DNA from 3 places in the Flavobacterium lindanitolerans genome. Region 3 is predicted to be linked to each of the others. Evidence: riboswitches for the same ligand, from Rfam matches in the RefSeq annotation. Region 3 holds a riboswitch; each other region holds the start of a gene.

Evidence for each region. Region 3 has a riboswitch for S-adenosylmethionine ahead of B0G92_RS00325 (homocysteine S-methyltransferase family protein). Riboswitches for the same ligand answer to the same signal wherever they lie in the genome.
Region 1: linked by a shared signal. The riboswitch ahead of B0G92_RS08030 (trans-sulfuration enzyme family protein) and the one ahead of B0G92_RS00325 (homocysteine S-methyltransferase family protein) in region 3 are both predicted to bind S-adenosylmethionine.
Region 2: linked by a shared signal. The riboswitch ahead of B0G92_RS12945 (Na+/H+ antiporter NhaC family protein) and the one ahead of B0G92_RS00325 (homocysteine S-methyltransferase family protein) in region 3 are both predicted to bind S-adenosylmethionine.

What each region holds. Positions count from the first base shown of each region.
Region 1 is NZ_PJND01000007.1:1,822,427-1,824,698, reverse strand. It holds gene B0G92_RS08040 (S8 family serine peptidase) at 1-362, opposite strand, end outside; gene B0G92_RS08035 (bleomycin resistance protein) at 366-716, opposite strand; SAM riboswitch class I at 911-1,019, shown strand; gene B0G92_RS08030 (trans-sulfuration enzyme family protein) at 1,164-2,272, shown strand, end outside.
Region 2 is NZ_PJND01000009.1:69,796-72,067, reverse strand. It holds gene B0G92_RS12945 (Na+/H+ antiporter NhaC family protein) at 1-1,097, opposite strand, end outside; SAM-I-IV-variant riboswitch at 1,157-1,253, opposite strand; gene B0G92_RS12940 (pirin family protein) at 1,404-2,272, opposite strand, start outside.
Region 3 is NZ_PJND01000007.1:51,632-53,903, forward strand. It holds gene B0G92_RS00325 (homocysteine S-methyltransferase family protein) at 1-912, opposite strand, end outside; SAM riboswitch class I at 1,075-1,178, opposite strand; gene B0G92_RS00330 (hypothetical protein) at 1,244-1,768, opposite strand; gene B0G92_RS00335 (OsmC family protein) at 1,874-2,272, opposite strand, start outside.

The sequences.
Region 1 (2,272 bases), 1.8 Mb from region 3:
GTATTCAAAGTTGGATTGGCAAACTGGATATGGTCGACAAAAGTAAGATTTTCGAGGTTTTGAATGGCTTCTACCGTACCTCTGATATGCAATGCATTCATCCATTTTGATTTGGCCTTGACTGTAATTCCTGCCGAAGCCGTCACCTGATTAATATACGATACGGAAATAGGGACATCCTTTTCGTCTAATGCAATATTCTGTCTTGTTCTTCTGTCAAGTGCTCGCTGCGAAAGCATCTCCAGCGGGTTTGCCATGTAGTGAGCGGCATCAGGCTTATCTGTAAAATAAACCCAGGCATCTTCCTGAGCCACAGCCCAGAAACCTGACAACAAGACTATTAAAAAAGTAATTTTTTTCATAAGTTATTGAATTGGCTGTCCAAACTTAAACAAATTGCCGCTATCGTCAATAATATAAAATTCCCGCATTCCCCAAGGCTGGTTTTTAAGTGCTATCTTATCTCCAAGAATTTTTTTATACCGTTCAAAAACAGCTTCAATATCATTTACCCGAATGTAGCAGCTTGAATTTTCCGGAACTATTTTTTCATTGCATTTCCAAAGGTGTATTTCATTATCATCCCATAAAAAAATTAAAAGGTCTTCATATTCACCAACTAATTTACCGCCTAAAATTTCCTGATAAAATTGTTTGGATTTTTCAAAGTCTAAAGAAGGTAGCTGGGGAATAATTTGGGTTATTTTTGAATTCAAACCAATATTTTTTAGATATGAATGTCAAATTTACGAAAATGAAATTTTATAAAACACTTTAAAGCTGACTATTTAAAGCCTTTTACATCTAATTCAACGCCTTGAAAATCAATTAAATATAAAATATTTTATTTTTTATTAGGTTTTTAAAAAATTTATACTCTAAATTTGCAACCAAGTTCTTTAAAAGATTATTCTTATCCAGAAAGACCGAGGGAATTGACCCTATGACGTCTTGGCAACCTGTCCTTTTGAGGATAAGGTGCCACATTCAACCCTTGCTTTGGCAGGGAAAGATAAGCTTAGAAAATAGTACATAATAACTCGAGATATTATTTGCTCTTCTGACTTATCGGAGGAGCATTTTTATTTTATGCCCTTTCCGATATCTGGTTTCGAATATTTTTTTAAAAGCGAAAAAATATTAAATCTTAAAAACGAATCAAGATGAAAGAGCAAACTCAAATTTTAAACTACATTCCGGTTGATAAACTAACAGGTTCCATTTCGGTGCCAATTTACCAGACTTCTACTTTTGTTCAGGATGCTCCAGGCGTTCACAAAGGTTTCGACTATGCCAGAAGCAATAATCCTACACGAAAAGTTCTTGAAGACCTGGTAGCCAAACTGGAGAACGGAACCAACGGTTATGCTTTTTCCAGCGGATTAGCTGCGATAGATGCAGTAGTGAAATTACTATCGGCCGGAGACGAAATCATAGCCGTAGATGATATTTACGGAGGTGCTTTTCGCCTGTTTACCCATGTGTATGAAAAATTCGGGATACAGGTAACGTATGTTGATGCAACCGATGCAAAGAACGTTGCTGAGGCCATCAGTGACAAGACAGCCCTGATATGGATTGAATCTCCGACCAATCCAACATTAAAGATTTCAGATTTGCGTGCTATTGGGAAAATTGCAAAAGAAAACAACATCCTGTTCTGCGTAGACAATACCTTTGCCTCTCCTATCGCCCAAAAACCAATTGATTTTGGTGCCGACTTAATTGTTCACAGTGCTACAAAATATATTTCAGGGCACAGTGACCTGATAGCCGGTCTGGTCATTACTGCTACGGAAGAATTAGGTGCTAAAATTAAATTCATCCAAAATGCTTCCGGTGCTATTTTAGGTCCGTTTGACAGCTGGCTGGTTATTCGCGGTATTGAAACCCTTAATTTAAGAATCAGGCAGCATGCTGAAAATGCACAAAAAATTGCCGAATTCCTGACTACTGAAAAACTGGTCCGTAATGTTTATTATCCGGGCTTGAAAACCCACCGCAATCATGAAATTGCCAAAAGTCAGCAGAAATATTTTGGAGGTGTTGTGACTTTTGATTTGGTTATTGACGATAAGGAACTGGCTTCAAGAATTGTATCAGGAACGAAATTATTCCAATTGGCTGAAAGTTTAGGTGGTGTGAAAAGCCTGTGTTGCCTTCCATGTGAAATGACTCATAAATCAATTCCTGCTGAAAAAAGATACCAGTCTGGCGTGACCGACAGCCTAATCCGACTTTCTGTGGGTTTGGAAGATGCTGATGATTTAAT
Region 2 (2,272 bases), on a different contig from region 3:
CTCAGTTCATATTCATCACTAATTTCTTTGGCTATGGCTCCGGTAATTACAATAGAAACAGTGTTATTGGCAATAGCCACGTTGGTAAAACTCACCAAAGTACCTATTCCCATTTGTGCTGATTTTTTGCTCTTAATTTTTGACTTTATCTTTTGCAGAACATAATCAATGCCTCCCGCTTTTTCAACTAAGGCGGCCAGTCCGCCCGTTAGCATTGATAATAGAAATATATCGGTCATGCTTAAAAAGCCTTCATAGTTTTTCTGTAAAAAACTCAGTACAGTGAAATCATTTTGGAAAAAGCCAATAATTCCCGCAACCAATATCCCAATCAACAGGGTTATAAAAACATTTAAACCTGACACAGCTAGGCCTATTACAAGGATATATGGCAGTATTGTAATGAGTTCGTAGCTTTCTTTTTCAATAGCTACCGGACTTATTTCTGAATTAACTCCTAGATAGAAAAGTAATAGTATTGTGATAATAGATGCCGGTAACGCTATAAAGAGATTGACTTTAAATTTATCGCGCATTTCACATCCAAGCGATTGTGTGGCAGCAATTGTAGTGTCTGATATAATAGACAAGTTGTCTCCCAACATGGAGCCGCCCAGTAATGACCCGGCAATTAAAGGCATGGAAGCACCGCTTTTGTCAGCCAGGCTGATGGCGATTGGTCCTAAGGCTACTATCGAGCCGACAGAAGTTCCTGTGGCAGTTGATAAAAATGAGGCTATTAAAAAGATGCCTAATGGGAAATACTCCGTGTCTATTGTACTGATTCCTAAATTTACAACTGCGTCTACAGCTCCCATTGCCTGAGTAACGACAGCAAAAGCTCCGGACAGCAGATAAATAAGACACATTGTGATGATTTGATTATTTCCGCAGCCTTTTATCAGCGTGTCAACTTTTGCCTCAATAGATTCCCTAAAAAGTAAAAAGGCTGTAATTATCCCAAAAGTTACTGCTATTGGAGACGGCAAAGCATAAAAGTCATTGAGCAGGATTCCGACACCAAGGAATGTAAAGATAAAAATGAAAAAGGGCAATAAGGCTACAATAGAACCTTTAGTTTTAATAAGATGTTTCATCATCGATTGCTTAAAAATTAATAAAGCTCACGACGAAAAGCAAACCGAAAAAAGTGTGGAATGGCAACATTTTTTCCAAAGGATTTGGCTTATCGTTTTAGCACCTTGCTTGTTGTTGCAGGTTGCTATCTCTTTATGAGATTCGTGATAACGGATGCAAATATAAAGCATATTTTAAATTATATTTACAGTAATTGCAGTTTTTACAAATATTTAATAATCTTCCGCGCAATTAAATTATCTGTAAAAACAAAGCCTCTCTATTATCAATTCAACAGAGAGGCTTTTTGGTTTGTTTTATTTGAATTAAACTTCCGGCATGACAACATAACTGTTATCGTCTTTTACCTTCGGAAATTCTTTTTTTCTCCAACGTTCTTTTGCCGCTTCAATTTTTTCATTGCTGGAAGACACAAAATTCCAATAGATAAATCGCTCTTCAGGAAGCGGTTGACCACCAAAAAGAATAATATGGGTATTTGGTTTGAGGGTCATGGAACAGGCATTGTCCAATTTTGACACCAACATATTTCCTTTTTCAACATGATTATCACAGGCCTGAACAGCGCCTTCAACGACACAGATTCCAATTTCCCCAAAAAGCTGTCCTTCTGTATGGAGAAGGTATTCATCCTGGGTTTTGATTTCGACCATAAACAGATCAGAATGTACCGGAACCGGTGATTCTTTACCGTATCCTTTTCCTGCCACTAATGTAAATTCTGCCGTTTCGTCTTTCCATCGTGGCAGATCGTTCCTGTCAAAATGGTGAAATTCCGGCTCCATATCTTCTTTGTCTTTTGGCAGTGCTACCCATATTTGGTAGCCATGCATCATATACTCTTTTCCGTGTCTTAATTCTTCAGGAGTTCTTTCGGTATGGGTTACACCATTTCCGGCAATCATCCAGTTTACAGACCCCGGAGCTATTTTCTGTACAGTGCCAATACTATCCTTATGCATGACTTCGCCTTCGAGCAAGAAAGTCAATGTTGCCAATCCAATGTGCGGATGCTGGCCTACATCCATATAATGATCCGGTCCCATTTTTGTTGGTCCCATGTGGTCAATAAAGATAAATGGCCCTACCATTCTTTTTTTACGGAAAGGTAATAGTCTGCCTACCAAAAAGTCCCCAATATCACGTGGCCTTTCTTCTATGATTAAGTCGATGT
Region 3 (2,272 bases):
TCCAATTATGTTAATGAGATTATCTTCGAGATATTCCCGAATCAAAACCTGCATAGCTTCCGGTGTCTGGTCATATTGCCCGAAAGCATTGGGCAAACCTGCATTGGGATGTGCCGAAACATTGAATGTGGTATTATGCGAAAGTCGTTGTAAATAAGGTTTTAACTGGTCTGCTCCTAAAGCACAATTAAATCCTACGCTCAATAGCGGAATGTGAGAAATGGAAATCAGGAATGCTTCTACGGTCTGGCCGGAGAGTGTTCTTCCTGAAGCATCTGTTATCGTGCCGGAAACCATGACCGGAATATCTATATTTCTTTCTTCTTTGACTTCTTCGATGGCAAAAAGTGCTGCTTTTGCATTCAGAGTATCAAATATGGTTTCTACCAGCAGAATATCGGAACCTCCATCAATCAGGGCTTCGACCTGCTGTTTATAGGCGATGCGTAATTCATCAAAGGTCACGGCACGGAAACCGGGGTCATTTACATCCGGAGACATGCTTGCCGTTCTGTTAGTGGGTCCTATAGAACCCGCTACGAAACGTGGTTTATCCGGATTTTTTGCCGTAAACTCATCTGCTATTTCTCTGGCCAGTCTTGCCGATTCATAGTTTAGCTCATAAACCAAATCTTCCAAATGATAGTCAGCCATACCTATGGTTGTTCCTGAAAAGGTATTAGTTTCTACGATGTCAGCACCGGCTTCAAAATATTGACGGTGGACTTCCTGTATTGCTTTTGGCTGGCTTAATGAAAGGAGGTCGTTATTCCCTTTCAGCGGATGTGGAAATTCTTTGAATCTTTCACCACGGAAATCTTCTTCCGAAAAATTATACCGCTGGAGCATGGTTCCCATTGCTCCGTCAAGGATGAGAATTCTTTCTTTGATAGCTTTTTGTATGCCTGACATTTTTTACTATTATTAGATTATTTAAGATTCTGATGAATCTAAAAGTCCTAATGTATTTTTCAAAAATCGATGGCATAGAAAAAACAATCCCAAGCCATGAATGGTTGAAAAAAAGTATCGATATGTTGTCAGGAAAAGGGAGAAAAAAAGTAGATTTTTCGTGTGTTATCTATCCAATAATATGGTAGAATGTAGCACCTTCTTTAAAGCTTAAAGGGTTGCTAAGGCTTCATCGGGTCTAATCCCTCCGCCTTTCGTGATAACAATCAATATTTTTAAGAACACTGCAAAGTAATGCAATATGTTTGGTTTTTGCAATAGTTTGCAGAAATTATACCGCTATCCTAAAATTTTGTTTGGCTGCCATCTTTAGGATTTGTTCAAGCAGTTTTGGGGAAAGATGCTTCTCATTTGGGTTTACGAAGACAAAATCTTTTTCCGTTTTTTTAATACTATTGTTTAATGCCATTTTGAAATCTGCCGAAAATGCCTGCACCAATGGATTAGCGCTAATGATATCAAAATCATTCTGGAGCAGGTCGAAATAATCAGGAAGGATGTCTTCTGTATTTGAGGTATCTACAGCAATAAGATTTTCGAGTTCGTTTTCCTGAACGAAATTAATTATATCTGCTATTTTGAAAGGAACTGCAAATTGGATAAAATTGGCTTCCCAGGAATTTCTTACTGTTGGTTTTTCAAAGAAGGCTACAGTGGAATTGGTTATTACGGGCAATCTTAAATCAAGATTGTTATTTTCAAGAAGTGATTCCTGATTGGAAAGCACCTCAGTTATGAGGGAACTCCCTGTCTCTTCTATTCCAAAGAGAATGATATTTATTTTTTTAACTGACATGGTTCTGGAGATTTTTAGTTAAAAGAACTGCTTTTGACTGGCAATCAAAAGCAGTCTTTCAACAAACAAACAAATAAAACAAACTAAACAAATGCGATTTATGCTTTATGCTGCATAATTATATTCTTTGTATAAAATCAGCTCGACCGGTGTTGAATTGACCAGGTTGTCATAAACCGGACTTTTTTGCTGTACTAATTTTAACCACTTCTGGAGTACCTGAAGCGAAGTATCTGTTGTTGGCTTTAGTACGATTTCGATTTTGCTGAAGCCTACTCTTTCTTCCTGACTTATAACTCCGGTTATTTCTACCTGTAACGACTTTAGGTTGATGCCTAACTCTGAAGCTACCTGCTGGCTCACCGCATTGACACATCCTGCGAATCCTGCAAGTATATATTCAAACGGGCTTGGCCCTTCCAGTTCCGGAAATTTTTCATTCCTGCTTATTCTGACATCAGAGTTTTGTGTCTTTACTACGAATTGCTCGTTATTTCTTGAGTA